Regions from separate parts of the Vagococcus sp. WN80Y genome, predicted to be linked through region 2. Evidence: predicted binding sites of a transcription regulator. Region 2 holds the regulator's gene; the other holds the start of a gene.
The links. The regulator HrcA, encoded in region 2, represses chaperone genes, less so after heat shock. The targets are predictions, from matches to a motif close to TTAGCACTCNNNNNNNNNGAGTGCTAA.
Positions count from the first base shown of each region.

Region 1 (16,689 bases), on a different contig from region 2:
ATCGTAGCATCCTGAAGAATAGGCACCACTTCGTTTCCCTTGATTTTCAACAACATCGATCCAACGGTTGGAAAAGGCTTCTTCGACAACTTTCATGTATTCGGCTCCTAAAGGTTGTAGAGCTACCATCGCTTTTTCCTTTGCCTCTTCATACGAATAACGAATAGGTGCCTCTCCTAAAATAGGCGTATACATATCGTACATATGTAAAGTATCAACACCCAACAACTTCTTGCGCAAAGCAACATAGCGATGTAAAAGAGGTAGATTTTTCTTAACAACGTCCAACAAGCTATCGTAAACTGGCTCTGGAATGTGGTTAGCTGCTAAGGCTGCTTCCCTTGCTGAGCTATACTTGCGAATAGTTGCCTTAAAATTATGAGTTTTTACATGATTAGACAGTGTGGTCGCAAAGGTATTTTGAAATTGTTGATAAACACTATACATCCCTTTAAAGGCCTCTTCACGAACCTCACGATTAGTACTCTCTAATAATTGTCCATATAATCCATGAGACAATTGAACCGTTTCTCCCTGATCATTTTTAACTGTTGGAAAGGACAAATCGGAATTATTTAAAATCGAGAAGGTTTGGCTTGATGCACTAAAGATTTCACTTGCGCCAGCTAATAGCCCCTCTTCTTTTTCTGACAGAATATGCGGGCGCTCACTTAGTACATTAGCAACTAAATGGCGATATAACTCTAATTCTGATTTTTCTTCAAAATATCCCCAAACAACCTCATCACTTAATTGTAATAACTCTGGCTCAAACCATGAGATAGCTTCACTAACTTGCGCTGCTAAACTACTAGCTTTAGCATATAATCCCTGATAGGCTGTATTAGTAGTATCTTGATCGTTTTTCAAATGCGAATAAACATAGATAACTTCAAATTTCCGCGTCACTTCACCAATAAATTCAAGAGCATTATACAATGCATCTGCTCCCTCGGCCAAAGTTCCTTTATAAGTTGAGACATCGCTCAATTGGGCGGTTATTGTTTGTATTGCTTGTTCACACTCACTATCATTTGCAAAAATAGGAGTTAAATCCCACGTTTGTGTGATCTCTAGTTCCGAACGCTTAGGTAATTGCTTTGCTTCCATTTATCATCTGCTCCTCTCGCATCGTGCTTTACATTTTTATTCTTACTTATTTATAATAGCATATTTCTGTGAGGAGTTGCGGAAATATGTTCATGGTTAGCTAATTGACTTGTGGCACATTGTTTTCGCTCCTGGCTTGAAGAAAAATAAGTAAGTCCACGTAGAACCGTTAACTGATTTTCAACGATAGTAATATATTTCAACTGACATAAAACTTCCAAATACTCCTCTAAGAATTGAGTAAGAATAGTTGCTAAAGGAACTAATGGCATCAAATAACATGTCAATTGCTCGGCTAGAAAAAGTCTTTGAAAATACCGAGTGAACTCAGACAGAGAAAGAGTTTCATGCTTTAAAAGAACTTGCCAAACTAATAAGCGCCACATTAAAACAGATGTTTTAGCAGCCAAAGGTTGCGTCACGGGCAAAAAAAAGACAAGGTCAAGAGCTCTTAAATGATGACCTCGCAGATACAATTGTTCTTGCATAATGAGAGTTTGTTTGTCCTTCCTAATTAGTCGCTGATCAAGTGAATCAAACATTGTCTCCAGCAGTGGCAAGCTTTGGTACTGGCGTTTTATAAAAATGCGATTCTGTTGTGGAAAATTTATAAGCACCATAGGTGAACAACTCCCCACTTGCCACTGCTTTCGTTTGTAAAGACAACGACCCGAAAGCTGAATTTCTTCTATGTGCATCAGACAACTAATCGATTCTTTTTCTATGGCCAATTCCCAAAGGTAAAAACCACTCTTCTGATGATATCCAACACATCCTTTCTGTATAGCTGATAATTTTTGACCAACAAAAAAATTTTTGCCAAGTAACCAAATAACCTGGTAGCCATGACGATGATAATTTTCTGTTCTTTCAACTAATCTCGCCAATGACAAGGAGCTACATTGAAATTCAAGTGCGATTTTACCCTCAAGCAAAATATCTGGTCGTTGTTTCAATTCTGGTAAATATGCCTCTAATTCATAGTTTAGCTGATACGCCTCACACCAGTTGGCTAACAACTGCTTACCAGCTAAATGCTCCGTTGTTTCCCCTTCTGAAAAAATTTGGCATTGACTGTTTTGATGATGAGCAAAATGAGCCAACTTAAGTGGCCCATTTTTAAGAATAAGCCGTTGCCTACAACCTCTACACAACCAATTTTGTTTGGGTAGTTCTGCAATTTCTTCTTTCGTATGTAGCATCAAATTCAGTAAGTCACCCTGCTCCTTTTCTGCAATAAACATAAAATCGCTCCTTCAATATTACGAATTGATTAGATTCCTAATACTAAATTACGCAATTTTAGATGAATTCCATTAAAAAAAGCGACCGAGATAACCTCAATCACTTTTATCATAAGAACTTTTTGATAAACTAGAATATGACTATATCCAAACTTTAGCAACTAAATACAGTAGGAACAAACCTGATATTCCCCACATTGGTACTGATATAGTCTGACGTTTGCCTGCAAATAGTTTAACTAGCGGATACGAGACAAAACCAAAGGCCAGTCCATCTGAAATACTCATAGAAAAAGCCATTAATACAATCATCAAAAATGCTGGAAACCATTCAGTCAGGTCCGTTAAATCAATGTGACGAATATTCTCCATCATCATGCAACCAGTGATAATAATTACTGGTGACAAGGCTGAGCTAGGAATAAATGACAACAATGGGATAGCAAATACAGCCACAAAAAATAAAAGCCCGACTGTTACTGCAGTCTTTCCAGTTCTACCTCCTTGTTGAATTCCAGTTGAGCTCTCTGCTGCTGGAATAGTTGGACTAGTTCCTAAAACACTTGATAACAACATAATAATTCCATTAACTCTAAAAACTCTTTTAAAATCTTTTGAAGTTAGACCCGTTAAAATACCATTAAAAAGTCCCATTGACTCAAAAATTAAAATCATTGCCAAAGAAAAAGTTCCCAAAATAAATTCTGTCATAAACATAGACGAAAAATCTAATTTCCCAACAATGGATGGATAATTTTTAATAGCAGATAGTGTAAACATGTTCTCAGCTTTAGGAACTAGTTTAAATAAATTAGCCACAACTGTGGTTAAAATGATCCCAATAAAAAAACTTCCCTGTACATTTCTCAACAATAAGAATAACGTCACCAGTAAAGAAGCCAATGTCAGCAACAATAGCGGCGATTGAAATGAATTCAAGGTCATAAAAGTATGCTCACCTCGCACTATTACTCCACCATTTTCCAATCCAACTATCACTAAAAAGATACCGATTCCAGCCGTGATTCCATGTTTTAAACTTTCAGGCACTGCTTCTACCAAAAGTTGAGTCAGTGGTGTAAATGCTACTAATAAATAAATCAAACTGGCGCAAAAACTAGCAGCTAGCGCTTCTTGCCAACTCATTTTCAACGAATAGACAAGCGTGTAAGTGAAAAAAGAATTGACTCCCATCCCCGTTGTAATTACGATAGGCACTTTTCCTATAATACCAATGGCTAAGCAGCCAATAACTGATATAAAGATAGTACCAAAAACACTGAGCTCCGGCGGGATTCCGGCCTCTGCTAAAATCATTGAATTAACAATAATCACATAAGAAATCGCAAAGAAAGAGGTCAAACCAGCTAATATTTCTTTTTTTAGATCCACATTTTTTTCAATCATACTCACTTGCTCCTTTATTTTTAAACACAAAAAAGTACAGACGAATGGCTTGTTGCCCACCCACCTATACATAAAGATTTTTTGTATTAAGTTGTTAACCGATATATAATGTAACATCAAATCGTTCGGAAAGCAAGCGCTAACTGCTATTTCTTTTTAAAAGCCGATTTTATATTTTGAAATCTCTTAAAGTGAGCATATCAGTAGCTATTTTATCAATAAAAAGATTAAAATAATTGCCACCAATACCTGACTCGTCCCTATTGCGCCTCCTAGTGCCATTGCTTTTGGGCCTTCTTTAATTAAATCCTTAAACTTAACACGCATTCCAATTCCAGCTAATGCAATAATTTCAAACTGACCACTGATTGTCTTAGCCGTCAGTGAAACAATTTCTGGAATAGGGGTAAATGAAATCAACAAGCAACATACGAAGAAAACACTGATAAACCAGGGAATCCCTACTTTTGTTTGTTTTTTACTTACCGAATTAGTAAATAGTGGTCCTTTATCCGTTGTATTCATTCTTGAAAAGCTTAAAGCGACTCCTACCAGTAAAATAATTCTTACGATTTTAAAAATAGTGGCAATCTGGGTTACGTCATCATTTACAAGCTTTCCTGATGCAATAACCTGACCAATTGACTGTAAAACACCGCCAATCACCGCACTCGTCGGCATTGTTTGGTGCTGATATAAAAAACTGGTCAGTAACGGTAGAACAACCATCAAGACTGTCCCTGTCAAATTTACAATTGTAATAGAAATCCCCTTATCCTTATCATCCGCTTCTAGTATGGGACTAACTGTTCCGATGGCCGATGAACCACAGACAGCATTTCCGGCGCACATCAAAAGAGAAAATTTTCGACCAAAACCAAACCATTGCCCTAATTTATAAGCAATAATCATGGTAGCTACCATTTGGCAAATAATAAAACTTATTCCTCGTATCCCGACACCCATTACATCCGTAATATTTAATGTCAGACCTGTCAACGCAATTGAATATTCTAATAACCTGCTTTCTGAGAATCTTACTCCATTAGCCAAGCTTTCTCTATTTAAAAACGTATTGCCAAATAAAATCCCTAAAAGAATCGCAAACAATGCCCCTCCTATCTGAGGAACCAATTTACCAATTCCTTGAGCGACTATTGCAATTGCCAAACAAGCTCCAAAGCCTAACCAAACTTTTTTTAGCCAACCTACTATTTTTTGCATCTACAACACTCCTATATTCTTACTCATCTAACTACTATAGTGCTAGAGTATCATGAAATTAGAATAAAAAGAAATTATAGATTATAATATAACTATAAAAAATAATTATAAAGGAGCTACCATGTTAGATTATCGTTATGACACTTTTCTTGTTCTTTGTAAAGAACAAAACTATACAAAAACAGCTGAAAAATTATATATTACTCAACCCGCTGTCACGCAGCATATCCAATGGTTGGAACAAAAATATCACACTAAATTAGTGACCTATCAACATCGAAAAATTAACTTGACCTCTACTGGACAGCTACTTTACGATTATTTGAGAAACCTACAAGCTCAAATAAATAAAATTGAAAGTAATTTATTAACTAACCATGCTACTAGTAGAACACTCAATTTTGCGACGACACTTTCCATTGGTGATCACTTATTACCCCAGATTATTAGAACCTTTGCCGAATCAGACCCACAACTAAATATTTCTTGTCAAGTAGAAAATACTGAGCAAATATTAGCTCAACTCCAAGATGGTCAGATTGATTTTGCATTAGTTGAAGGAAACTTTCCCAAAAGTAAGTTCAGCTATTTTGAATTATCGTCTCAACCATTTATTGCAATCGCTTCAAGTAATAGCAATCTTGACTCATCTGTAACTTATCAGCTGGCAGAGTTATTTCCTTATACCCTAATAACTCGTGAAAAAGGCTCTGGTTCAAGAAAGATTCTCGATAACTTGCTATCCGAACAAAACTATGGCGTAGATGATTTTTCTAGATTATTCGAACTAGGAAGCCTTAACAGTATTAAAGAGCTGGTTAGATACAATTTAGGAATAGCCTTTCTTTATGAAGAGGTGGTTAAAAAAGAGCTAGCTGAACAGCTTTATCAAAAAATTAATATTGATCGACTAGATCCTTCTCACAGTTTCTATTTCATCTATTTGAGGGACAGTCTATTTGAAGCAGAATTCATTCAGATCTTTCAAATGATTCAGGCTATTAACTAGTTTAAACTATCTTTATTTAGACTCTCTGAGTTATAATAAACTAACATAATCACCAATTTATCTATTCATTCAAGGAGGATAACTAACCATGCCAGAAAATAAGGAACAACGTATTCCAGAAATTATGACTGACCTTAGAAAAGACATTATTAAAGTGCCAGCTGTCATTCGTAAGTGCAGCGGCATTCGAATATTTGGCCGACGAATCAAATCAATCGTCTATTCAACTGATATTGCCATTATTCGCAACATCGATGCTGATGCAGTAATTGCTGTTTATCCTTTCACACCTCATCCAACCATTACCAAAAGCATTACTGAAGCAGCTGATATTCCAGTTTTTTCTGGAGTAGGTGGTGGACTAACCCAAGGTAAACGTTCAGTTCAAATGAGTATTTTTGCAGAATCCCAAGGGGCAATCGGTGTTGTTGTCAATGCACCAACACCTAAAGAAACAATTGAGTCAATTGCTGAAGTGGTTGATATTCCTGTAGTCGGAACCATTACTTCTCTTTTTACAAATGTTGAAGAACGGTTAAATGCCGGTATTTCTATTCTCAATGTTAGTGGTGGCAAAGATACAGCTAGTATTGTTCGAAAAATTCGTGAAGATTATCCAGATATTCCGATTATTGCTACAGGTGGTCCAACTGAAGAAGCTATCCTCGAAACAATTGAAGCAGGTGCTAATGCTATTACTTATACTCCTCCATCAAACGGACAACTTTTCAGTAAAAAAATGGATGTTTATCGCGATCAAGAAAAACAAAACGCCAACTCACTTGACTAAAATAAGAGGGTGAGACAAAAAAGTCTCACCCTCACTTATTTTACCACTATTAAAAAATCAACATGCCGCAAAAGTCTGCTCACTATACTTCTCAGCAAGTAAACTTAACAACCGTTAAAACGCTACATGCTGTTTTATTGCTTCAGTACTCCAGTTCCTAATCTTTTAAGTTCTTGTTGCCAATTTATTAAGCGTCTCTGCAATCTCCACCACTTCAATAGCTTCATCCATTTGTCCTAATTCTTTTAACACAATTCCTTTTAGCATATAAAGATCGCTCAAGCGGTAATAACTTTTCTTTTTTTGACTCCATAAGATACCTTGTTCAATGTATTCCATCGCTTCATCGTAAGTTTTCAAATCCTCAAAACTAGCAGCAATATTTTGAAATACTTTAATTAGCTCTAATGTTTCACGCTTATTGATGTCATTATAAAATTGAACGATACTCCGTTTCATAAATGACAGACCTAATTCAAATTTTCCTTGATTATAATAAATTAGCCCTATTTCGCTTAGCAACATAACCTCCATGTCAGTTGCATGCTTTTTTTGCCGATTATAGGTATGATTTAATCCTTCTTGTAAAATTGCTAATGCTTCTGCTGAATCAGGCTGACTAAAACTCAAGCTACATCCTTTATAATAGGCATATTCTTGCAATTCTAATTTAGTTTTGAAAACCTCTGTCTCTAGACTATCAATTTCTGAAATCGTCGTACTCAATTCCTTAATTTGTTTACTATGTTTATATTGTTTTAACAATTCTAACCAATTGTTTACAGGTATTTTAGCTGCCTCTTCTCGTGTTAACACATAATTAACGGAGACGTTCAATTTTTCACAAATCTTTTGCATAACTAACACGTTAGGAACAACATCATTATTTTCTATACGACTTAGCATTCCTTGTGAACAAATATCTTTAGCTAGTTCACCTTGTGATAAAAAACGATCTCTACGTAATTCCTTAATAACATGTCCATAAGTGATTGAGTTATACATTGTTCGGTCTCCTTTTCGTGGGCAATGGATTTTATTTTTTACTACTTACATATTATAAGATATTTTTTCACGAAAATGGTCTCAACTTTTCAGAAAAACTTCTTATTTTTTGAGACAAATCCCTACGCTACCACCTTTTAAAAGAACGTTTTAAAAACTAAATTCAGATAAGTATACTAAAAATCTTTATTTAAAAATAATTAACAACTCCATAATAAATAACCGTTAAATAAACTAAATATTCATCTAAAAAAGAAAAAAGACGTATTTTTCCGTCTTTTTTCCTTTTCCAAGCAAATTTAAGTAGTTACTTGAATGTATATTTCTATTGAACCATCTGGATTATACTTTTCATAGTCAACTAGATAAACTCTGTGCAATTGCCCCTCATCCTCTAGCGCCCAAATTTTCTGCCATGCTTGATAGACGCTCATTTCTTGAGTTGTATCGACCTTAAAAGTACGATAATTAGCAAATTTATCAACCTCTATCTTCTCAGTCGTTACAATTGATTCCGTCGCAATCGATAGAGTATAATCTCCCTTATAGTCACTTTCAAATTTATGATACACGCCATACATGGTAGTCGACTCTGCTAATTGCTGAGTAGCATCCTGCCAAACTTTTTGAATCTTTTCACCCATCTGCCCATCTGTAAAATTATTAGTTACTACCTGTGCCAAAGCATATAACGTCATTTTCATCACACTCCTTTTCTACTTTCAATTATAAAAAAACTAAGTTGACATCAGTCTGTCAACTTAGTTGGTATATATTTTTCCCATCTGCTCTATCGCTTGAAGATGGGCTAATTTCAAAGTATTTGGTTTCAAAACCTTCACTGCCGCTCCAAACATTAACAAAAAGGGGATTAAATTCTTGTCTAAGTCTTCTTCAAACTTAACTTGGATTTCTCCTGATGGTAATCTCTCTAATTCCTTCTCAGTAAAAAAATCATATAACTTACCTAATTCCTTCTCAGGAAACAAACAAATCACTTGTTGTCTCTCTTGACTAACACCCGCATCGAAACTATTCTGGTTCGTACTCTCAGCTATTTTGTCAGTTGATTCTTGTAACTCTCTAATACGTGTCAGCTTGAACGCTCGCTCATCTCTTCTCAATTCACAATCAGCAATTAAATACCAACTGCCATTCTTTAGGATGAGTTGCCGGGGGCTAATTTTTCGAGTTGTTTTTTGTCCATTAGCGGATACATATGAGATTGTCGCTTTTAATCCTTGTGTCATTAGTTGCTGAAATTTAGCGAGTTTTCTTTTAGTGTCATTTTCAATTATTTGTCGGTGCAACGTTCCCTGTCATAAACTCACTTGAAACTCTTCTGGCTCATTCATGATTAATAGGCGTAACTTTTCGGTAATCTCTTGACCTAATCTATTTTCTGTCAATAACTCATTTTGCAACTCTAACGCTCTAATAAGCCATACCTTTTCCTCTTCAGAAAAAGTATAAGTACGAAGCTTAAACGTATCCATCAATTGATAGCCACCCTCGTTTCCATGTACAGCAACAATTGGAAAACCAGCTGTTTCCAAAGACACGATATCACGATAAATAGTCCGCTTAGAAACATCAAAACGAGCAGCCATTTCTTTAGCCGTTACGAGAGGATGATTTAGCAACATCACAATAATAGCTAATAAACGCTCTATTTTCATTTATTCCTCCTGATCTCACTAAAAATTTTCTTAATAATTAATTTGATTAGGATGACTAATTTAACAACTCCGTCTGTATTTTTTTAGGCAGTTTAGCAAAAACAAGATCGTATGAACCTTTCAAAAAGGCTAATAGCTCCGCTTTTTCAAAGGTTGATTGATTCAAAATAATTGAATTCCAATGAGTTTTGTTAGCGTAGTAGCCTGGAATAATCCATTCATATTGCTCACGTAACTCCTCATTACGTTCTGGCACTCCCTTTACAGTCATCACTAGCTGTCCTGTTTTATTTTCACCAATCATGCAAAAACATTTACTCATGATTTCGAAGTATTCACATTCCCAAGACTCACGATAGCTAGTCTTTACTCCCACCCACTTTTGACTTTCTGATTGTAAGTAAGCTATTAATTCTTTCATTATTTGGCCTCCAAACTGGCAAAAATACTTAGCAAATTACCATCTAAATCTTTAATAATAGCGTACCTTTGTCCCCAGAAAGCATCCCAAGGCTCTTTAAAAAGATCATAGCCAGCCTCTTTCATTTTTTTTGATAAGTGATTCACTTCTTCAACGGAGTCACATAAAAAAGCTAATTCCAACTTGTCACCTTGACTCTTTGGTTCAAATCCATATATCCCAGCAATCATCTCACGCGTATTTAACGAAATTCTTATTCCTTGATTAGCCAATTCGACATAGTTTTGTGTCGGATCACCGATTACTGAAAAACCAAAAACCTCATAAAATTCAATTGCTTTTGCCACATCACTGACAATAATTCCCACCATATCCAATTTCATCATTTTCTCCCTCTCTCTTCTCGTCTTCTCATTAGTCTAATGGACCACGAACTAATTGTCTTGGATAATTACGACAACTCTGCTGAACTTCTGTCGGAGTTAAGCCACTAATCAATTTAAACCGCCTCGTAAAGTGAGCTTGGTCATAATAACCATTACTTAACGCCACCTCAGTCAGGCTCATCTTAGGAATTAAAATTAGCTTCTTCAACGTTTTTTGGAAACGTAAAATATCATAAACCTCAAAAGGAGAAAGTCCCGTCTCCTGACGAAATAAACGTTGAATTGACCGTTCAGAAATCACTTCTCGTTGAATAATGTCCCGGTAATCAGCATGTAAAATACAGTTATTTATAACATTTTTTATTAAACTTGATGATGATTTAGTTTGAGACAAGTGCTTCAAAAAAAATTGATTAAATGCTAACATCAATTGATTAAGCGTTGGCCCCTTCTCTACTTCCTTAGATAGGAATTCTTTAAATTCAGCAAAACCATCCCACTCACTTAACAATTGATCTTTCGTTTGAGTCAAATTACCAGAAAGCCACTTTCTCAAAGAGTTCAAGTAACATCTAATTCCTAGAAAAATTTCACCTGATTGGCTCGTTGACATAAAGTACCGTGTACTAGGACCACAATAACGAAGTTCCTTAAAAGTCATATCCGGCGTGAACGTTAGAATAAAATCAGCACATAAATCGGGAATGACTCTCTCCATCTGAATAGAAGTCTGTGGCATACTGATCCAATAACAATCAATATAGGGACACAGCGCTTGAGCCGGTTTAACTTCATAATAGTGATTAGTCAGTTCATGCCAAATAATAGGTTTAAATCCACTCATTTCCGTCCCCCTTTCTTTAATGCTTATTATAAACGAAGTACTCCTCATTTCCTATTAAGACTCACAAGTCTATTTATATTCTAAAAAATAAAGAGAGTAAGACAATTGTCTCCCCCTCTAAATGACTAACAGATAGTTAGCCATACATTATATTTTGAGCAAAAAAGCTAGCTATTACAGTATTCATTTCATATTGTTTCAACTTATCATCAAAATAAAGCCCAAAAAATTATTTAACATATGTGCAAAGATACTGGCTTCAATCAGCTTTGTTTTCCAATAAATTACACCAAATCCCAAAGCCATTATAAAGTAAACTAAGAAACTTAGTAGGTCTGTCGGCATATGAAATAAAGTAAAAACTACTGCACAAACTAGAACACCAAGACGTTCAAACTTCTTAAAAATCACAGAAAAGACGCCACGAAACATTACTTCCTCCGTGATAGGTGCTAAAATAACTATCGAGATAAACATTGTTACCCTAGATGAGTTTGTGAATAGCCACTCTAAACTTTCTTGATTCGCAGTGTTAAAGTTAGGTGTAAAATAATTAATTAACTGCTCGAGAATTGTTGAGGCAATTACTAACAGCACACCATAAACAACCATCTGAACTAACTCTTTTTTGGAAAATGGCTTACTGGTGAAAAACGTCACATTTTGACGCTTAAACAACCATAGAATAAAAATGAAAATGGCCACTTGAATCACATTAATAAACCACGGATAATATAGATTATGCATTATCTTTTCTATCCAAGCATCTCCATTCGTTGATGTCAATTCATTACTTATTTCAATACTCTTCTTCGCTATTTGCGGAAGTAACGCAACCCCTTGTCCAACAAAATTAAGAAACCAATAAAGAACTAACAGCACTACTGCATAGCCTATGGGGATTTCCTTCATATTACGTTGATTTTCTGGTAACTCTTGTAGTAACATTTCTTTCACCATCCTTCTTTTCGATTATAACGCAAATAATAACACTGATACAAGTCTCTCAATACGTTTTCAAAGGCAAAAAAAGAAGCGAGACGATTTGTCCCACTCCTTTTAAATTGATTAATGGCTACATCATACCGCCCATGCCACCCATACCTGGATCCATACCTGGCATTGCTGGTCCTGCTGGTTCTGGTTGATCAGCAATCACTGCTTCAGTTGTTAATATTAGCGCAGCAACACTTGCCGCATTTTGTAAAGCAGAACGTGTCACTTTAGTTGGGTCAACAATCCCTGCTTCGATCATGTTTACCCACTCATCCGTAGCAGCATTAAAACCAACACCGGTTTCTACTTGTTTTAATTTATCAACTACAACTGATCCTTCATGACCAGCATTATCAGCAATTTGACGAATTGGTTCTTCAAGGGCACGCAAGACGATGTTGATTCCTGTTTGCTCATCACCTTCTGCTTTTAATTCCGCCACTTTATGAGAAACGTTTACTAAGGCAGTTCCGCCCCCTGAAACAATTCCCTCTTCAACAGCTGCACGTGTTGCATTTAAAGCATCTTCAATACGCAATTTAAGCTCTTTTAATTCCGTTTCAGTTGCAGCACCTACTTTAATTACAGCAACGCCGCCTGATAATTTAGCTAGACGTTCTTGTAATTTTTCACGGTCAAAGTCAGATGTTGTATCTGCAATTTGTGAGCGGATTAACCCAACACGATCTTCGATTGCTTGTTTGTCTCCAGCGCCCTCAACAATTGTTGTATTATCTTTATCAACAACTACAGTCCGAGCAGTTCCAAGAGCCTCAATTGTTGCATCTTTCAACTCTAATCCTAAATCTTCAGTGATCAATGTGCCGCCTGTTAGAGTCGCAATATCTTCTAACATTGCTTTACGACGATCGCCGAAACCAGGCGCTTTAACAGCTGCTACGTTAAAGGTTCCACGAATTTTATTTAATACTAACGTTGGTAAAGCTTCCCCATCAATATCATCAGCTATGATCAACAATGGTTTATTTTGTTGTAAAATTTGTTCTAATAACGGCAAAATATCTTGGATATTAGAGATTTTTTTGTCTGTAATCAAAATGTATGGATTATCTAAGACTGCTTCCATTTTATCGTTATCAGTTACCATATATTGAGATAAATAACCACGATCAAATTGCATTCCTTCAACGACATCTAATTCAGTTTCAATTCCTTTAGATTCTTCTATTGTGATAACGCCGTCGTTTCCAACTTTATCCATCGCAGCAGAAACTAATTCACCGACACGCTCATCACCAGAAGAAACAGCCGCTACTTGTGCGATAGATTCTTTTGAATCAACTTTAACTGAAATTGCATGCAATTCTTCAACTGCTGCTTTTGTCGCCTTTTCAATCCCTCGGCGAATGCCAATCGGATTAGCGCCCGCAGTTACGTTCTTAATTCCTTCACGCACAATTGCTTGTGTTAATAACGTCGCTGTTGTAGTACCGTCACCAGCGATATCATTAGTTTTTGAAGCAACTTCTGAAACAAGTTTTGCGCCCATGTTTTCAAAGTGATCTTCTAATTCAATCTCTTTCGCAATCGTTACCCCATCATTAGTGATTAGTGGTGAACCGTAAGCTTTTTCTAATACAACGTTACGTCCCTTTGGTCCTAATGTTACTTTTACTACGTCAGCCAATGTATCTACACCTTTAACCATTGCTGCGCGAGCATCTACTGAAAATTTAATATCTTTAGCCATTATTTCTTTCACCTCATCATAATATTTTTAATTCCTAAAAATGTTTTTAATGTTTAGTCAACAATTGCCACGATATCTTTTTCGTGAACGATTAAATAGTCTTTACCTTCGTATTTAACTTCTGACCCAGCGTATTTTTCAAACATCACTTTGTCACCGACTTTAACGGATAAGGTCATTCTTGTGCCATTTTCTAACACTTGGCCATCACCAACAGCGATTACCTCACCGGTTTGTGGTTTTTCTTTAGCTGCCGAAGTCAATACTAAGCCACCAGCGGTTACTTCTTCTTCTTGACCTACTTCAATAACAACACGATCATTTAATGGTTTTAACACTGTAAATCCCTCCACTTTATAAGTCTATAGTTAATTCAATTAGCATTTAGCACTCTTTTGTACCAAGTGCTAACTCACTCTTATATAATACTCATTATTTAGTTTTTTTGCAAGAAATATGGTAAAAAAGTTTTTAATTAGTTCTTAGACTCAATTGTGCTATACTTTAATTTAAAGAAAAGCCTTATAACGGAGGTCAAATATGACATTAAAGAAGTACACGACAACTCAGATATTAATCTATTTGGTCGTTTATTTTAGCCCAAGCTTACTAAGACCCTTTGATTCTAGTAATACTTTAATCACTACTTTTACAACCATTAGCTATTTAATCGGTGCTGGTTCAATGATTTTTTTAAGTCACTCACTCAACGAATCTCCTCAAATTGAAGAAAAAAGAGCGCCTCATTCAACAGTCATCACTTGGGGATTTTACGGCGTATTTTTAGCTTTTATCACCCAGATTGCCACTGGAACAATTGAACAGCTTATTTGGCAAACTGGTTCCTCACAAAATACCCAGGTTATTGCTCAATTAATTCGTGATTCTCCATTTTTTTTACTAGCAGTCACAATCGCTGGACCTATTATGGAAGAGTTCATTTTCCGTCGCTGCATCATCGGTTTTCTAAATCAATACATGGCGACTTTATTAGCAGCATTAATCAGTTCAACCCTCTTTGCATTAGTACACGCGGATGGTCATCTCCTTGTTTACTTCTCCATGGGGATGGTATTTTACTTCTTGTACAAAAAAACCGGCAGTATATGGACTTCCATCATCTCTCATTGCTCGATGAACTTTTGCGTAATGTTGATCCAACTAACACTTGCATAAACGACTCAGTTCTAATCATAGTTCACAGAGAAAAACGACACCCAATTAAAGCTAGGTGCATGTAACTTACTAAATTGAGTTACTACCCGACAAGTGAAAACTTGTCGGGATTTTTCTTGTCTTTAAATCTCATCTAACTTTCCAACAAATCGGTAGTAAATATCAATTTGCTGGGTTCGCCTGCCAGTACTTTTGTCTGGTTTATGAATTTCAATTCGAGTAATGAGTTCATTCACAATGCTAGGTGTTAAGCTTTCAAGCGTAGTGTATTTTCGGACAATTTCAAGAAATTTCTGGATGTTCTCTATGTCTTCCTTTTGTTTAGAAAGTCGTGTTTCTAGTCCATCAACTTCTTGTTTTAATTTGGATTGCTCAAATTCATAATCTTTGGAAAGAATAGTAAAGCGCTCATCTGAAAGTTTGTCCGAAACACTATCTTCATATAGTCGCTTGATAATGTTATCAAGCTCACTTGCTCGTTTCTTTGCTTCTATTATTCGCTTTTCGGCTTTCCTTAACTCTTTTTTCTGTTCAGTTTTGGCTTGTTTGGATAAGCTTTCAATAAATTGTTCTTCATGCCGTTTTAAAAAGTTAATTTTTTCATTTACATCAGTTAAAACAATATCAATTAGTTTCATTTCACGGATATAATGAGCGTTATCACAAATAGAATTATGTCTACTATAACCATTGCATACATATCGCTCTTGATTTGGTGAAACACTTTTTCCAGTACAAAAGCAATGACGAGTTTTACAGTCAGCACAAAAGACTAAGCCAGAAAATAACCCCACACGGTCGGCTTTAGTGTTCCGACGTCTTTGTTGTCTCATCTTTTGTACAAGGTCAAAAGTTGCTTGGTCAATAATTGGCTCATGAGTATTTTTAAAAATTACCCAATCTTTCGGGTCGTTCCAGATTTGCCTTTTATCTCGATAAGACTTCGTATGAGTCTTAAAATTTACGGTATGGCCTAAATACTCAGGGCGTTCTAATATTTTTACTACAACCGTACACCCCCATTTGCATAATGGACTAGCCGACTCTGCTTTATACTCTTTGATGGTTGGAATACGTTCCTCTTTAAGCTTTTTAGCAATCTTATGCGGTCCAAATCCGTTAGCACAGTAGCTAAAAATCTTTCTCACAACTTCAGCAGTTGGCTCATCTATTAACAAATGATTTTTGTCCTGTGGGTCTTTTTTGTAACCAAATGGAGCATGAGAGGAAAGCCGTGCACCAGATAAACCCTTGGCACGTTTTACGGCTCGAATTTTTTTGCTCGTATCCTTAGCGAAGAACTCATTGAAGACGTTTCTGAACGGGGCGAAGTCAATTTCGTTAGCGTCTTGAGTCTCAGAGTCTACGCCGTCATTAACTGCAATAAAGCGAATATCTAACTTTGGAAATAGAATTTCTGTATAGAGCGCTACTTCAGCGTAGCTTCTTCCGAATCGTGATAAATCTTTAACCACAAAGGTTTTAACCTCACCGTTATTGATTAGGCCTAAAGCTTCTTGAAAGCCTGGGCGATTAAAGTTAGTTCCTGAATAGCCATCATCTACAAAAAAGCGCGTGTTATAAAGCTTATTCTCACGAGCAAATTTTTCTAACATGGCTTTCTGATTGGTAATTGAATCACTATCGCCTTGACTACCGTCGTCTTGTGAAAGTCGAACGTAAAGCA
Region 1 covers NZ_JCAQHY010000149.1:11,001-27,689, reverse strand. The annotation lists gene pepF (oligoendopeptidase F) at 1-1,110, opposite strand, end outside; gene AC5KOD_RS10770 (competence protein CoiA) at 1,161-2,354, opposite strand; gene AC5KOD_RS10765 (NCS2 family permease) at 2,496-3,761, opposite strand; gene AC5KOD_RS10760 (YeiH family protein) at 3,969-4,985, opposite strand; gene AC5KOD_RS10755 (LysR family transcriptional regulator) at 5,107-5,994, shown strand; gene AC5KOD_RS10750 (beta/alpha barrel domain-containing protein) at 6,083-6,784, shown strand; gene AC5KOD_RS10745 (helix-turn-helix domain-containing protein) at 6,950-7,789, opposite strand; gene AC5KOD_RS10740 (hypothetical protein) at 8,089-8,487, opposite strand; gene AC5KOD_RS10735 (helix-turn-helix transcriptional regulator) at 8,551-9,099, opposite strand; gene AC5KOD_RS10730 (helix-turn-helix transcriptional regulator) at 9,109-9,468, opposite strand; gene AC5KOD_RS10725 (MmcQ/YjbR family DNA-binding protein) at 9,524-9,889, opposite strand; gene AC5KOD_RS10720 (VOC family protein) at 9,889-10,272, opposite strand; gene AC5KOD_RS10715 (helix-turn-helix domain-containing protein) at 10,304-11,119, opposite strand; gene AC5KOD_RS10710 (CPBP family intramembrane glutamic endopeptidase) at 11,318-12,067, opposite strand; gene groL (chaperonin GroEL) at 12,195-13,826, opposite strand; gene groES (co-chaperone GroES) at 13,880-14,164, opposite strand; gene AC5KOD_RS10695 (CPBP family intramembrane glutamic endopeptidase) at 14,367-15,002, shown strand; gene AC5KOD_RS10690 (DUF4368 domain-containing protein) at 15,125-16,689, opposite strand, start outside.
Region 1: the regulator HrcA is predicted to act here: its motif matches at 14,211-14,237, upstream of groES (co-chaperone GroES).

Region 2 (16,689 bases):
GGAAAAAAGATACGGTTTTATTTATGTCGATAAAGATAATCAAGGTGAAGGCACCTTGGCTAGAAGTAAAAAGAAATCGTTTAGTTGGTATCAAGAAGTAATTGCAACTAACGGAAAAAGCTTGGAATTAAATTAAAAAGAGTATGAGTCGCTTTTTTAGCGGACTAGTCTCATAATATTTGTGAAATTAGTAAAGGGTGGGACAGTTGTCTCGCTCTTTTTTTGAGTCAATTACTTGAAGGAGGACTAACTAGTTTCTTTTAGGTATTTGAGTTGATAAACAGAAAAATTCCTTGTAGTATGCTATAATGTACAAGTTATCTTATGAATGAGAGGTAAAAAAATGGACGGTATTTTACCATTATGGAAAGAGCGCGGGATGACCAGTCATGACTGTGTCTTTAAGTTGCGCAAACTATTACATACTAAAAAAGTGGGACATGGTGGCACCTTGGATCCGGATGTGGACGGTGTTTTACCTATTTGTATTGGCAAAGGAACTAAAATAATTGAATATCTACAAGATAGTGGCAAAACATATGTTGGAGAGATTACTCTCGGATTTTCAACGACAACAGAAGATGTGAGCGGAGAAATGGTCGCAGAAAGTCCAGTTGAAATGGCACCTACTAATGATGAGATTGATCAAGTGATGGCTCAAATGGTTGGAACGATTACGCAAATTCCACCGATGTATTCAGCCGTTAAGGTTAATGGCAAGCGACTGTATGAGTATGCTAGGGAAGGTATCGAAGTAGAACGCCCTCAACGTCAAGCAGTTATTGATTATTTTAAGCGGACCTCTGAGCCTATCTGGGATAAGCTGTCTGGTACAATGTCTTGGAAATTTGAAGTGGGCTGTGGCAAAGGCACCTATGTTAGAACTCTAGCAGTTGATACTGGGGCAAAGCTGGGCTATGAGGCGCATATGTCTGATTTGACCCGAGTTGGCAGTGGAGGATTTAACGCAAATGAGTGTTTTACATTAAAAGATATTGCCGATCTAATGGAAAAAGAGGATGTATCCTTTTTATTGCCGATTGAACGGGCTGTTACGATGTTTGAGCGATTAGAGTTATCTGATGCAGACTATCAAGTGGTACGCAATGGGGGCTTTTTACCAAGAGAATCAGTTTCGTTAAAGGAAGAAACTGACTTGATTGCTGTTTTTTATCAGGAGCTTCTAATTGGGATCTATCAACTACATCCGACAAAGAAACAATGGCTAAAGCCGGTTAAAGTTTTACGAAACAACTAGAGAAAAGGAAGTTTATTTATGAAAGTAATTGAAATACATCATCCATATAAATTAGAACAAATCCCTAGTGAAGAGGTCGTCTTAGTATTAGGCTTTTTCGATGGCGTTCATTGTGGCCATCAAGAAGTGATTCGTCGGGGGAAAGTTGAAGCTGAGAAACGAGGCTTGAAATTGGCGGTGATGACATTTAATCAACACCCATCGATCGTTTTTCAAAAGATTCAGCCGGAGAGTATGAAGTACTTAACCACAATTGAACAAAAAGAGCGACGAATGGCTGATTTAGGTGTTGACTACCTTTATATTGTTGAGTTTACATCAGCTTTTGCTGGTTTGTCTCCCCAAGCCTTTGTAGATCAATATATGATTGATTTGCATGCTAAGGTGGCTGTTGCTGGTTTTGATTACACATACGGGCCACGAGATGTGGCGACCATGGAGAACTTGCCTAATTATACAAGAGGGCGTGTTGACATTGTGACTGTACCCAAGCAAATGGCTGATAACAAAAAAATCAGTTCAAGTGAGATACGTGAGCTGATGGCGGCGGGTGAAATGGAAGAAGTCGCAAAGTATTTAGGTTATGCCTATGAAATAGAAGGAACAGTTGTTCATGGAGACGCTCGCGGTCGTACCTTGGGGTTTCCCACAGCTAACATCAAAGTACCTTCTAGTGTTCGTTTGCCGCGCAAAGGCGTTTACGCAGTTAAAATTAAGGTCGCAAAAACGTGGTATGTTGGGATGGCACAAATTGGGCGTAATATTACCTTTGAGCCTGGTCGAGATGTGACTGTTGAAGTGAATATACTTGATTTTAATCAGGATATTTATGGTGAGCAGGTAGCTGTTGAATGGTACCATTATTTGAGAGATGAGGTTAAATTTACTGGTGTTGAGGGGCTTATCGCTCAACTGAAGCAAGACCAGCAAGACACTGAAGACTACTTTAAAGAAAGTAGGGATTAAATGACGTCGGCCTATATTCACATCCCTTTTTGTGAGCATATTTGTTTTTATTGTGATTTTAATAAAGTGTTTATTCAAGGACAACCAGTAGATGAGTATATTCAAGCGCTTATTAAGGAGATTCGTTTATCTAAACAGTTGTATCCGTCACAAACAACTGAAACTATTTATATTGGTGGCGGGACGCCAACCTCTTTATCTGCTGAACAATTAGACGTTCTATTAGGAGGCATTCGTCAAGAACTCCCTTTTGATCCTCGCAATGAGTTTACTGTTGAGGCAAATCCGGGAGATTTGACGTTGGATAAGCTGGCTGTTCTAAAAACTCATGGAGTAAACCGCTTATCTATGGGTGTCCAGTCCTTTGATGATCGTTTACTAAAAAAAATTGGGCGTAAGCATTCGGCTCAGGATGTTTTTGATACAATGAAATTGGTGGAACAGGCGGGCATGGATAACGTCAGCATTGACTTGATCTATGCGTTACCGGGACAAACCATTGAAAGTTTTCAAGATACTTTGGAAAAGGCCTTAGCTCTCGATTTACCCCACTACTCAATGTATTCTTTAATTTTAGAGAATAAGACGATGTTTTACAATTGGGCGCGCCAAGGCCGCTTAAACTTGCCAACTGAGGATACTGAGGGAGATATGTTTGAGTTGGCGGCTGAACGGATGGAACGTGCGGGGCGAATGAAGTATGAGGTGAGTAATTTTGCAGTTCCAGGAAAAGAAAGTCAGCATAATTTGATTTATTGGAACAATGAACATTATTATGGTTTTGGTGCAGGAGCTAGTGGTTATTTAGGAGGCGCTCGCTACCGCAATCATGGACCGATTCAACATTATTTGAAACCGTTGAAAGAAAATAAATTGCCAACCATAGAAACTGAAGAATTAACCTTAGTTAATCGGATGGAAGAAGAATTATTTTTAGGCTTACGTAAAATTGAAGGAGTCTCCTTTGATCGCTTTAATCAGAAATTTCAACGAGAGTTAAGAAGTGTTTATGGATCGGTGATTGACAAGCTGGTTGGGGAGAAAATGCTTGAAGTGTCAGGGGATTTTCTGCGTTTAACAAGTAAGGGTCTCATTTTAGGTAATGATGTTTTTCAAGAATTTTTAGTTGAATAAGAGAAGTGACAGAGATCGTTTTGCTTTAAGACATTGGAGTAAAAGGTGACAACTGTTTCCTTCGATTGAATTTAGAACCTCTTTTTCTTATAAATGATGAAATTAGTTAGGAGTAGGGCCTTCGTTCTATTCCTTTTTTGTGTCGGAAATTAATAATTGAATGCCGGGAAGGGCTAGGTATCAAGGGTTTTAGGGTGAAGTTAGCACTCGGTGTGTTAGAGTGCTAAAAAATAATGGTTATTAGTTGACAAATAGTTCTAGTCTTGGTATATTTATAACTGTGATTAGCACTTAAGTTTATTGAGTGCTAAAAAGGAGAGGTGATAGGAATGCTAAGTGAACGACAATTGAACATTTTGCGTTTAATAATCCAGATCTACACCTCGAGTGGTGCACCTGTGGGATCAAAAACGTTGATGACTTCGGGCATTAACGCAAGCTCAGCAACGATTAGAAATGAGATGAGCGTTTTAGAAGAGCAAGGACTCATCGAAAAGACTCATTCGTCATCAGGGCGAATTCCTTCTATAATGGGGTATCGCTATTATGTTGACAATTTATTGCAGCCAGCTGAGGTTAGTCATACGGATTTATCGACGATAAAGCAGGCTTTTGGACAGGAGTTCAATGCGATTAATGATATCATCAAGCAATCGGCTGATATTTTATCAGAATTAACGAGCTATACGGCATTCTCCCTTGGACCAGAAGTTAAGGAAAAGCGTTTGACAGGTTTTCGAATCGTTCCTTTAAACAGTCATCAATTAATTGCGATTATTGTGACGGATAAAGGGAATGTTGAAAGCAAAGTTTTCACTATTCCAACTGACGTGTCAAGTGAGGATATCGAAAAGATGATTAAAATCATTAATGATAAACTTGTTGGGGAACCTTTGTTGACGGTTTATCACAAGCTGAGAACAGAAATTCCAATTATCCTACAAAAGTATTTCCACACACCACAAGGAATCATGGGGCTCTTTGATTCTATCTTAGGGCATGCGTTTGAAGAACGAGTATACGTTAGCGGTCGGATGAATCTATTGAATTTTGACGGCTTGACGGATTTAACTCAGTTCAAATCAGTGTATTCGTTGATGGATAACACTGATAAATTAACTTCCTTAATTGCATCACCGGAAGATGAAATAGGCATTAGAATTGGGAATGAACTAAACAATGAGTTGCTTTCAAACATGAGCTTGATTTCGGCCTCTTATGAGGTGTCAGGTCATGGTAAGGGAACGATTGCGTTACTAGGACCTACAAACATGTCTTACGCAAAAATGTTTGGGCTAATCGATGCGTTTAGATCTGAGCTGGCTAGTGAGCTGGCGGATTATTATCGCACATTAGATTCATCATCAACATTCTAAGGATAGAAAGGAAATCAGAAACGTGGCAGAAAAAAATGAAGAATTAGAACCAGAAGTAACTGAAGAAGTTGATCAAGAAAAAATTGATGAGATTTTGAATGGAGCTTCTGAAGAAACTGAGAAAAGTGCAGAAGAGTTATTACAGGATCAGTTAAGTGAAATGGAAGATAAATTTTTACGTGCTCAAGCTGAAATAGCTAACATGCGTAACAGGTTTCAAAAGGAACGCGAAGCCTCGGCAAAGTATCGTTCTCAAGATTTAGGAAAAGAACTATTACCAGCTATTGATAACTTAGAACGAGCCTTAGCAATTGAAGTAGAAGATGAACAAGGTAAGAGCTTGAAAAAAGGCATTGAGATGGTAATGGAAAGTGTCTTACATGCGCTAAAATCAGCCGGTATCGAGGAAATTCCTGCTTTGGGTGAAACCTTTGATCCCAATTTACACCAAGCTGTTCAAACTATGGCAATTGAGGATGGTCAAAAAGCGGACGAAATTGTCCAAGTTTTACAAAAAGGATATATCTTGCAAGATCGTGTCTTGCGACCAACGATGGCAATCGTTGCACAGTAATACTTCGATGACTCAATAAGATGGTCACTAAAAAATAAAAAAATATGAATGGAGAAATTAACTATGAGTAAAATTATCGGAATTGACTTAGGAACAACAAACTCTGCAGTAGCTGTTTTAGAAGGCGGCGAAGCAAAAATTATCCCAAATCCAGAGGGAAATCGTACAACACCTTCAGTTGTATCATTTAAAAATGGAGAAATTCAAGTAGGGGAAGTTGCTAAACGCCAAGCAGTTACTAACCCTAACACAATCGCTTCTATCAAACGTTATATGGGTGAAGCTGGTTATAAAGTTGAAGCAGAAGGTAAGTCATATACACCTCAAGAAATCTCTGCAATGGTCCTACAATACATGAAAGGTTTTGCTGAAGAGTATTTAGGCGAAGCTGTTACAAAAGCTGTTATCACTGTTCCAGCTTATTTTAATGATGCGCAACGTCAAGCAACAAAAGACGCTGGTAAAATTGCTGGCTTAGAAGTTGAACGGATTGTCAATGAGCCAACAGCAGCTGCACTAGCTTATGGGTTAGATAAAACTGATAAAGAAGAAAAAGTATTAGTATTTGACCTTGGTGGTGGTACATTTGACGTGTCTATCCTTGAGTTGGGTGACGGTGTCTTCGACGTACTTTCAACTGCTGGGGACAACCATTTAGGTGGGGATGATTTTGATAACAAAATTATCGATCATTTAGTAGCAGAATTTAAAAAAGAGAATGGCATTGATTTATCTAAAGATAAAATGGCTGTTCAACGTTTGAAAGATGCTGCTGAAAAAGCGAAAAAAGATTTATCAGGTGTAACAAGTACACAAATCAGCTTGCCGTTTATTACAGCAGGTGAAGCTGGACCTCTTCACTTGGAGTTGAACTTAACACGTGCTAAATTTGATGAATTAACTTCTGATTTAGTTGAACGGACAAAAGGTCCAGTTCGTCAAGCTCTTAAGGATGCTGGTTTATCTCAATCTGATATTGATGAAGTTATCCTAGTAGGTGGTTCTACTCGTATTCCAGCTGTTGTGGAAGCTGTTCAAAGAGAAACTAACAAAGACGCCAATAAATCTGTTAATCCAGATGAAGTTGTAGCGATGGGAGCTGCTATTCAAGGTGGGGTTATCACTGGTGATGTTAAAGATGTTGTCTTACTAGATGTAACACCATTATCATTAGGGATTGAAACAATGGGGTCAGTTTTTACTAAATTAATTGATCGTAATACAACTATTCCAACAAGTAAATCACAGGTCTTCTCAACAGCAGCAGATAATCAACCTGCCGTAGATATTCATGTCTTACAGGGTGAACGCCCTATGGCATCAGATAACAAAACGCTAGGACGTTTCCAATTATCTGATATTCCACCAGCTCCACGTGGTGTGCCTCAAATCGAAGTAACGTTTGACATTGATAAAAACGGGATTGTTAACGTGAGTGCGAAAGACTTAGGAACACAAAAAGAGCAAACTATTACTATCAAATCTTCTTCAGGTTTAACAGATGAAGAGATTGAAAAAATGGTTAAAGATGCTGAAGCAAATGCTGAAGCGGATAAAGTACGTAAAGAAGAAGTTGATTTACGTAATGATGTTGATGCCTTACTATTCTCAGTTGATAAAACACTAACTGATTTAGAAGGTAAAGTTGATGAAGAAGAAGTTAAAAAAGCAGAAGCAGCTCGTGATGAATTAAAAGCGGCTGTTGAAGCGAATGATTTAGAGTTAATGAAAGAAAAACGTGACGCTCTAAACGAAATCGTTCAAGCGTTAACTGTTAAATTATATGAGCAAGCGGCAGCAGCACAAGCAGCTGAAAATCCAGAAGAAGCTCAATCAGGAGCAGATGACGTTGTTGATGCTGACTTCGAAGAAGTAGAAGGCGACGACAAATAAGAGTCTGAGCGAGGGAAGCCATTAGCAAGTTGCTTTTGGCTTTTCCTACTTTGGAGTGGAAAATGGAGAATTTGTTTCGTGAAAAATGGTTTAGTATTTTGTTGATATATGGTATGATTTACTAGGCTCTGGAAACAGATAAAACTAGAGAATAGATGTGGAGGGAAAACCCATGGCGAAGAGAGACTATTATGAAGTTCTGGGTGTGTCCAAAAGCGCGACAGATGATGAACTGAAAAAAGCTTATCGGAAGCTCTCAAAACAATATCATCCAGATATTAATAAAGAGGCTGATGCGGAAGATAAATTTAAAGAGATTTCAGAAGCGTATGAAATCTTAAGTGATCCCCAAAGAAGAGCAGCGTATGATCAATATGGTCATGCAAGCACCGATCCTAATTACGGCGGTGGCGGCTTTGGTGGCGGTTTTGAAGGCTTTGGCGGTGGCGGAAGCTTTGGTGGTTTTGAAGATATTTTTGAGTCATTCTTTGGTGGTGGCGGTGGACGTTCTGCAAATCCAAATGCACCAAGACAGGGAGCTGACTTACAGTATTCTTTAAACTTAAAGTTTGAGGAAGCTATTTTTGGGATTGAAAAAACAGTTAAGTTTAACCGTGAAGATTCATGTGGAACGTGTTCTGGTACAGGAGCAAAACCTGGTACAAAACCAGAGACGTGCTCCAAGTGTCATGGACAAGGAACGATTAATGTTGAGAGACAAACACCACTTGGCCGCGTAATGACGCGTCAGACTTGTGATCAGTGTGGTGGTAAGGGTCAAACAATTAAAGATCCATGTAATGATTGTCATGGAACTGGCCGTATCAAGAAAAAACATGCGGTTAAAGTGAATGTTCCTGCTGGTGTCGAAGATGGTCAACAAATGCGTTTAGCTGGTCAAGGTGAAGCGGGTGTTAATGGCGGACCTTATGGTGATTTATATGTGGTCTTCCATGTGGAAGAGAGCGATCTATATGACCGTGAAGGCTCTGAAATTTACTATGATTTACCGTTAAGCTTTGTTCAAGCAGCTTTAGGTGATGAACTAGAGGTGCCAACGGTTCACGGAAAAGTGAAATTGAAAGTTCCTGCTGGTACTCAGACAGGCACGACATTCCGTTTACGTGGTAAAGGGGCGCCTAAGTTACGTGGTAGTGGTAATGGTGATCAGCAAGTAACTGTTAAGATTATTACACCTAAAAACTTAAGTGACACACAAAAACGAGCTTTGAGAGAATTTGCCGAAGCTGGTGGCGATAAAGTCGAGGAACAAGAAGAAGGTTTTTTCGATAAAATGAAAGATGCCTTTAACTTTGACCAAAAAAGGAAAAAATAAATGTGTCAGATAATGACAAGTAGAGAGGTTGTTCAGTTGTTTACTCGGTATGAGTGATAGCTGAACAATGTCTTTTTTTCTTAATGGTTTGGATGGAAGATGACGTAATTATTTGCTAGATAAAGCTTTTAGGTTGATTTTACGTGGGAAATTGGATATAATCATTAAGTGTAATTATTACGATTTGTTAAAAGGAGTTACGAATGAAGAAATTAGGTTTAGTTATTTTTATAGTTGTTAGTCTGACAATTTTAGCAGGATGTGGGCAATCAAAGCAGAGTGAGTCGCAAAAAGATCAGAAATTGAATGTTGTCACTTCATTTTATCCCATGTATGATTTTACTAAGAAGATTGTTGGCGATAAGGGGGATGTTTCTTTATTAATAACAGGGGAAATAGAGCCTCACGATTATGAGCCGAGTGCCAAAGATATTGCTAAAATTCAAGATGCAGATGTATTTATCTATAATTCCCATGAGATGGAAACGTGGGTTGAGGCTGTATTAGATAGCATTGACACGGACAAAACAGTGATAATCGAGGCAAGTAAAGGCATTAAGCTGCTGAAGATGGATGAAGAAGATGATGACGAGCATGAGGGACATAACCATGTTCATGGCGTAGATCCTCATGTTTGGTTAGATCCTGTATTAGCACAGCAGGAAGTTGAAACAATCAGCAAAGGAATCATTGAAGTTGATGCTAGCAATAAAGAGGTTTATCAAACAAATAGTCAGCTGTTTATCGAGCAATTAAAAGAGCTTGATGAATCGTTTCAGGCCCAAGTTGAAAAGGCAAGTCAAAAAGATTTTGTAACACAGCATGCTGCTTTCGGCTACTTAGCGGCACGTTATGGCCTTCATCAACTAGCTATTTCTGGAATATCTCCTGATCAAGAGCCTACTCCAGCTGAATTAGCGCAAATTGAAGATTTTGTTAAGGCGAATCAAGTAGAAATTATCTACACGGAGGAGTTGTCTTCTGATAAGATCGCGGCGACAATTGCTAAAGCGACAGGAGCAAGTCTATACACGTTAAATACCTTAGAGGGCTTGTCAAAGGACCAACAGCAAGCAGGAGAGGATTATTTAAGTGTGATGAAAGAGAATTTGACTGCGATGAGTAAGACGATTAATTAGCACAAAGGAGCTGTGACAAAAGTCGTTTTGCTCCGAGCACTACGTAAACTTCGATGACCCTTATTTCTAAGGGCTAAAGCCCAAAGAATGATGGCTTGCAACTTTAGTTGCTTAGAAGTTTAGGACAACGAAGCGAAACGTAGTGAGTAGAGTTTTGGAACGTGTTTATCGCACAATATACGTGAAACAAAATTGGGATGTGACTTATGTCACATCCCCTTTTTTAATTATTCATTAAAGACCAATCAAAGACTAGAAATAACGAAGTGGAAAGAGTAGTATGAAAGTTGGGTAGTTTATTAAGCACAAAAGGGAGCTGGATTTATGACAATCGGATTTTTGAGACCTACAAAGGCAGTTGTCAACTGTCAGGCTCTTTATCATAATATCAAAAATGAAATTGCCACAATCAAAGATGGCGCTGAAGTATTCGCTGTCGTAAAAGCGAATGGTTATGGACATGGAGCGCTGAAGGTGGCAGAAATCGCTAAAAAAGCTGGAGCATCTGGTTTTTGTGTTTCGTTACTTGATGAAGCCTTAGAATTGCGTCAAGCCGGATTTAAGGAGCCTATTCTGGTTTTAGGGATAGTTGACCCGAAGCATGTTGCAATTTTGGCACAGGAACAAGTATCAACAACAGTTGGCAGTCTTGAATGGTTGGAACAGGCGGCAGTGTATTGGCAACAGTTTGAGTGTACTTCTCCGCTTTTGCTTCACGTAAAAATAGATACGGGGATGGGACGCTTAGGCTTTGTGGAAGAAGTAGATATGCGAGCGGCTATCGAATTAATTAACGCTCACCCAGAATTTATTCTTGAGGGGCTTTTCACCCATTTTGCTAAGGCGGATTCTAAGGATATTCGTTATTTTGAAATGCAACAGGAACGGTTTAAGAAAGCTCTAGCAGTCTTTCCAACTAATATTCGTTACATCCATACCTCTAATTCTGCGACAGCTCTTTGGCATGACCATTGGGGCTCAAATATGATTCGTTTGGGAGCTGAAATGTATGGCTTAAACCCTTCTGGTGCCGAATTAGATCCTCCTTTTGAATTAGAGCAAGCTATGTCTTTGATTTCTTCGCTGGTTCATGTTAAACGCCTTAAAAAAGGAGAGCGTGTTAGTTATGGCGCTGAGTATCAAGCTCAGCAAGATGAATGGATTGGCACGTTGCCAATTGGATACGCAGATGGATTTGTTCGACATTTTAAAGGGTTTCAAGTCTTAGTTGATGGACAAAAGGCAGAAATAGTGGGGCGTGTTTGTATGGATCAATGCATGATACGTTTACCTTATTGTTTGCCTGTGGGGACTAAGGTGACCATTTTTGGCGAGGATGGTGGACTGGTTAATAGTTTTCAAGACGGCGCAGAGTACGTTGATACAATTAATTATGAGCTACCTTGTCTGTTATCTGAACGAGTGCCGAGAATTTATGTTAATGAAGAGCTGAGTGTTGACGATGCTTGATTTTATTCAGCCAAGTACGATCGCTACAGCGAAGGAATTACTTGGTCAGCTATTAGTCTATGACTCTCCAGTAGGTCGGATATCAGGTTATATTGTTGAAACAGAGGCCTATTTGGGAGAAGAGGATGCTGCTTGCCATAGTTATTTAAGAAAGAGAACACCTAAGCTTGAATCAATGTACAAGACTGGGGGCACGGTTTATATTTACTCGATGCACACACATTTAATGTTAAATATTGTAACCAAAGAAGTGGACGAACCTCAAGCTGTTTTGATTAGAGGTCTAGAGCCGCTAGAAAACGAGCAATTGATGGAAATTAATCGTGGTAGGATTGGTATAGAGTTATCCAATGGTCCCGGTAAATTGACAAAAGCATTGGGGATTTCAAGAGAATTAGATAGTCAGTTACTTGGTGGAAAGCTTCGTCTGGAGACAGAGGCTAATCGCAGACCTCTAGGAATTAGTCAATCTGCTAGAATTGGAATTCCTAATAAGGGAAGTTGGACCACTGAACCCTTGCGTTTCTTTGTTACGGGGCATCCGTATGTATCGGGATTGAGAAAAAGGGATCAGCAGGGATTAGAGCATGTTTGGTATAAAAATTAACAGCTTTTTTTGAAGTTAGTCTGAAAAGGTTAACTTCTTTTTTTATGTTAGAGTAGTTTTCGAGAAACGCCTTTGATTTAGCTGGCTTCTTAGTGAGAAAAAATTTAAGAGGTTTTTTTATTTCGTGCTGAAAAGATAACATTTTCTGTTAAAAATTGCTATACTAGATAAAGAGTAAAAGTAGTAAAGAAAGAGTGACGTATCATGCTAGAATTAAAAGATTATCTGGATGCAGGTGAAACAACTATTTCTAATCTGTTGTTAACTCACTATCATCAACTTGGTTTAACTAATCAAGAATTTTTATTGTATTTGCAATTGTTACAACATCAACAAGCAGGCAGTGACTTTCCTGATTTATTTGAGATAAGTCAACGGATTGGGGTGCCAAATGAGGCGATTTATTCAATTTTGGAAGGGTTACTGGGGAAGCAAATGATTTGTTTAGTTACAACGCAAAATCATCAGGGAAAGACTGTAGATGCTTATGATTTGTCACCAATTTTTGAACGGATAAACCTCTATTTGAAACGTCAGCATAAACAGACGGAACAAGAAAATCGAGAGACAGGGATTCAAGAGTTGTTTGAATTATTTGAGAAGGAATTTGGCCGCCCCTTGTCGCCAATTGAGATGGAAACGATTAGCATGTGGATACAAGAGGATAAGTATGACCTAGAAATTATTCGTCTAGGCTTGCGAGAAGCGGTCTTAAATCAAGCTTATAGCTTAAAATATATTGATCGTATTTTACTGGGCTGGGAGCGTAAAAATTTACGAACAAAAGAGCAAGTGATTTCCGAGCAACGGCGTCGGAAAAAATCTATTTCTGATAAAGTTAGTCCACAGCAAGAGCTTTCAGAGGAAGAGTTACCACAAGTTCCTCTGTATAATTGGGTTGATCAGGATAAGGGATTATCATAAGTTAAAGGTAGGAGTAAGTGATGTTATCAAAAGAAAAAACATTAGAAGTAATTACTATTATGGCAGAAATGTTTCCAAATGCCCATTGTGAATTAACGTATCGCAATCCTTTTGAATTAGTTATTGCGGTTTCTTTAAGTGCGCAAGCAACAGATGTCTCAGTTAATAAAGTGACGCCAAGTCTTTTTGAAAAATATCCTACACCAGAGGATTTTGTACAAGCGCCTTTAGAGGATGTCATGGATGCCATCAGAACGATTGGGCTGTACCGGAATAAAGCTAAAAATATCAAAGCCTGTTCTCAAATGTTGATTGAACGATTTAATGGAGAGGTTCCTAGAACGATGGAAGAGCTGATTCAGCTGCCAGGAGTTGGTCGTAAAACAGCTAATGTAGTGCTTGGTGAGGCATTTGGAGTTCCGTCAATTGCTGTAGATACACATGTCGAACGTGTGTCGAAACGGCTAAGAATTGTTAAACAAAGTGCGAGTGTTTTAGAAGTTGAGCAGACATTAATGCGTAAAATTCCTAAAGAACTTTGGACGCCAACTCATCATCGAATGATTTTTTTCGGTCGCTATCATTGTTTAGCTCGCAGTCCTAAGTGTGAAAGTTGTCCGTTATTAATGCTTTGTCAAGAAGGTAAGAGTCGACTGAATGTTAAAGCCAACTAAAAAAGAAACATCCCTGAAACATTTATTTCAGGGACGTTTCTTTTTTTAGTTAGCCTGCTGGCGGTGTTGAACCGCCACCTTCAGAAGAAGATGGGGGCGGTGTTACCGGAGGCGTTGAAGATGATGATTCTGGTGGTTCAATTGTTTCTGTTGGCTCAGGTTCCGGATCTGGTTTCACAGGTGGTTCACCAGATGGTGGTGTTGAATCCTTAACTGGTGGCATTGTCGACGGAGTGCTACTTGGGACAGGTGCCACATAATCATAGGATTCTGATTCTTGCCAAGAGCTAGAAGGAGTCGTCCACGTGCTTTGATCGTTAACATGGTCCTTCACGTAAAGCTCATTGCCGATTTTGACCACATTTTCTGGCATTTCCCAATCAGGAGTCTCTATGTCTTGAGAAAGATAGCCCATAATATATTTGTAAAGCAACATAGCGTCTTGCTGATCTTCACCAGAAATTGGTACGAAGTAATTCTCATAGCCTGTCCAGATAGAAACGACAAAATTTTGTGTGTAGCCTACAAAGGCAATATCTGGAACGCCGCCATAGACATTTAGTTTCAATTTAGCTAATGATTTATCATCGTAATTGGATGTGCCTGTTTTCCCGGCTTGATATAAATCTGGGATAACTGCTGTTGTACCAGTCCCACGAAGCAAGACATCTTTAAGCATATCTGTGACCATGTAGGCTGTTGATTCTTGCATTGCTCGTGTACCTTCAGGTTTGAACGTTTCTTCTTGACCATCAGGCATTACGATTTTATTGACATAATAAGGCTTGTAGTAAATACCGCCGTTTGCCAGTGGCGCATAGGCGCCGGCCATTTGATGAGAAGACAGGTTTCCACTGATTGCATTGGCTAGGAAAGTACCTTCAGGATAGACAATCCCAAGACCCTTTAAGAATTCAGCGGTCTTGTCTAAGCCGACTTCATCAAGAGTTTTAACAGCGGGAACATTCCGTGAGTCAACTAACGCTTCACGAATGGTCATAGTTCCTTTGTATGCTCGGTCATAGTTGTTGACGTCTATATCAGTTCCTGGGTACTTGTAAGGTCCGTCGAGAACGGTTCTACCTGTTCCATAATTTAGATACTCAATTGCAGGAGCATAGTCAGTAATTGGCTTAACTGTTGACCCAAAATCTCGAGAAGCAGAAACGGCCATATTATTCCCCAATTGAACACCATCAGGAACCTTTCGACCACCTAATTGGGCTAAAACTTGCCCATTTTTTGGATTGACAATCGTAATAGCTGTTTGGAAGTTAACATCTGTTGGTGTTTCGCCTTCCTCCCACAGTAATTCATCTTTTGAGTAATCTCTAAAAGTAATATAATCGTCAGTATTAACCATGTGATAGATATAGCGTTGTAAATCCATATCAATATTAGTGTAAATGTCCAAACCATCCGAATAAATATCTCGTGTGGTTTTAGTTTGGGCTTCTGCAATGACTTCTTTAATGTAGTTATCAATTATCTTGCTATCGCCATACAAAGGCTGTTGATCTGCAATGCCTTCATTAATTGGTTCGTTGACAGCAGCATCATACTCGGCTTGTGTGATAACCTCGTCTTTACGCATTTCGCTTAGAACAGTATCTCGTCTTTTTTTAGCGGCCTCTGGGTTTAGGATAGGATCATAGTCAGCTGGTGCTTGAGGAATCCCAGCCATTAGGGCCGTTTGAGCAAGTGTTAATTCACTAAGCTTTTTGTTGTAATAGCCATTTGCCGCTGTTTCCATACCGTAATAACCAGATGACATATAAACTTTATTGATGTAATAGTTTAGTATTTCATCTTTTGACTTTTGGCGTTCTAATTGAATAGACAGCCAAGCTTCTTGAATTTTCCGTTTTAAGTTTTGATCTTTAGTATCTGTCGAGAAAAAAGATAGCTTAATTAATTGCTGAGTTAACGTACTGCCTCCTTGGAGACCGCCACTTCCAGTCATATTAGCGACTGCCGCTCCGGCAATCCGAATAGGATCAACCCCAATATGCTCTTCAAAGCGTTTGTCTTCGATAGAGATAATCGCTTGTTTCAAGAGGGGAGGAACTTCACTAATAGGAACGGTTTCTCGTTTTTTAGTGTAAAGCTCATAGATTAAGTTTCCTTTGGAATCTAAAATCCGTGAAGAAAGTGTATCTTCAAGCTTACTTGTTTCTAATTTAGGGGCCTCTTTAATGTAGCTGTAAGTGACTGCTGCTACTGCTAAAAAGGCAACACAAGCTAAAAAGAGTAATCCTAAGAAAATTTTCAAGAAAATTCGACGTTTTTTCTTTTTTGGCTTCTGTGCCCTTGTTGGTCCTAGAGGCGGTGGCCCAGGAACCGTGGGGTTGGGCGTAGGGTTATTTTGATCATCCATTATGTTGAATCTCCTTTTTTAAGTACTCGTCTAAGGTTTTAATATAAGGGACACGTGGCGCTAATCCTAGTTGAATTTCTATACCAAGACGTTCAATTTCCGTTAAAGGAATTGATTTTTTACCAGTGTTTTGATTTTTCCAGAAATATTCTAGTGAAGTTGAATCTAGAAAAAAACAACGACTTAGACTAGAAAACCATAAGAGAACAAAGGAAATTCCTTTTTGTTCACGGCATTCTCTCATATGGTTTATTTGATGCTCATGGAAATTACGTAAAGGGAACGAGGTTTTATTTTTCGTTTCTTTCGCTTCAAAATCGAGGTAATACCCATTGTACACGCCGTTGTAATCTGTCGTCGATGCTTGAGAAAAATAAGCTTCTTTGATGACTGCGGCGCTTCGACGGGGATAGTCGACTTTAACTATTTGAATAGGAGTCGGTTTTTTGTGAATAATCGCAATCTTGCGATTACGATAGTAGTCATTGCTTGCGTTGATATCATCTTCAAAATTCATGCCACGATTTGCAAAAGATGGTTTTGGGGTAAGAGGTTGCCCTTGCTTTTTTTGCTTTTTGGCGCCATTATTAGAAAGAGACATCCCATTTGGATAATTGATTGTCACAATAATTCACACTCCTAGTCAACATTATAGCAAAAAACAAATTAGAATGGAAAGGTAAGATGTTTAAAACCATGAAACGTTTATATGTTACAGGCTATCGAAGCTTTGAACTTGGGGTTTTTCAAGAGACAGACCCAAAGGTTAAAATAATTAAGAATGTCTTAAAAAACCGTATTATAGCCTATATTGAGAGCGGTGTTGAGTGGTTTTTAATTGGCGGAAATTTAGGGACGGAATTTTGGACAAGTCAAGTGATTCAAGAACTTCGTATAGAGTATCCTGAAATTAAGTATTCTGTTATTTTTCCGTTTGAAGAATATGGAGCTAATTGGAATG
Region 2 covers NZ_JCAQHY010000174.1:2,894-19,582, forward strand. The annotation lists gene AC5KOD_RS20335 (6-phospho-beta-glucosidase) at 1-136, shown strand, start outside; gene truB (tRNA pseudouridine(55) synthase TruB) at 344-1,258, shown strand; gene ribF (riboflavin biosynthesis protein RibF) at 1,277-2,224, shown strand; gene hemW (radical SAM family heme chaperone HemW) at 2,225-3,358, shown strand; gene hrcA (heat-inducible transcriptional repressor HrcA) at 3,688-4,734, shown strand; gene grpE (nucleotide exchange factor GrpE) at 4,748-5,308, shown strand; gene dnaK (molecular chaperone DnaK) at 5,372-7,201, shown strand; gene dnaJ (molecular chaperone DnaJ) at 7,374-8,537, shown strand; gene AC5KOD_RS20375 (metal ABC transporter substrate-binding protein) at 8,741-9,676, shown strand; gene alr (alanine racemase) at 10,001-11,146, shown strand; gene AC5KOD_RS20385 (DNA-3-methyladenine glycosylase) at 11,139-11,753, shown strand; gene AC5KOD_RS20390 (DnaD domain-containing protein) at 11,958-12,677, shown strand; gene nth (endonuclease III) at 12,698-13,351, shown strand; gene AC5KOD_RS20400 (PBP1A family penicillin-binding protein) at 13,401-15,728, opposite strand; gene recU (Holliday junction resolvase RecU) at 15,721-16,353, opposite strand; gene AC5KOD_RS20410 (SLOG family protein) at 16,425-16,689, shown strand, end outside.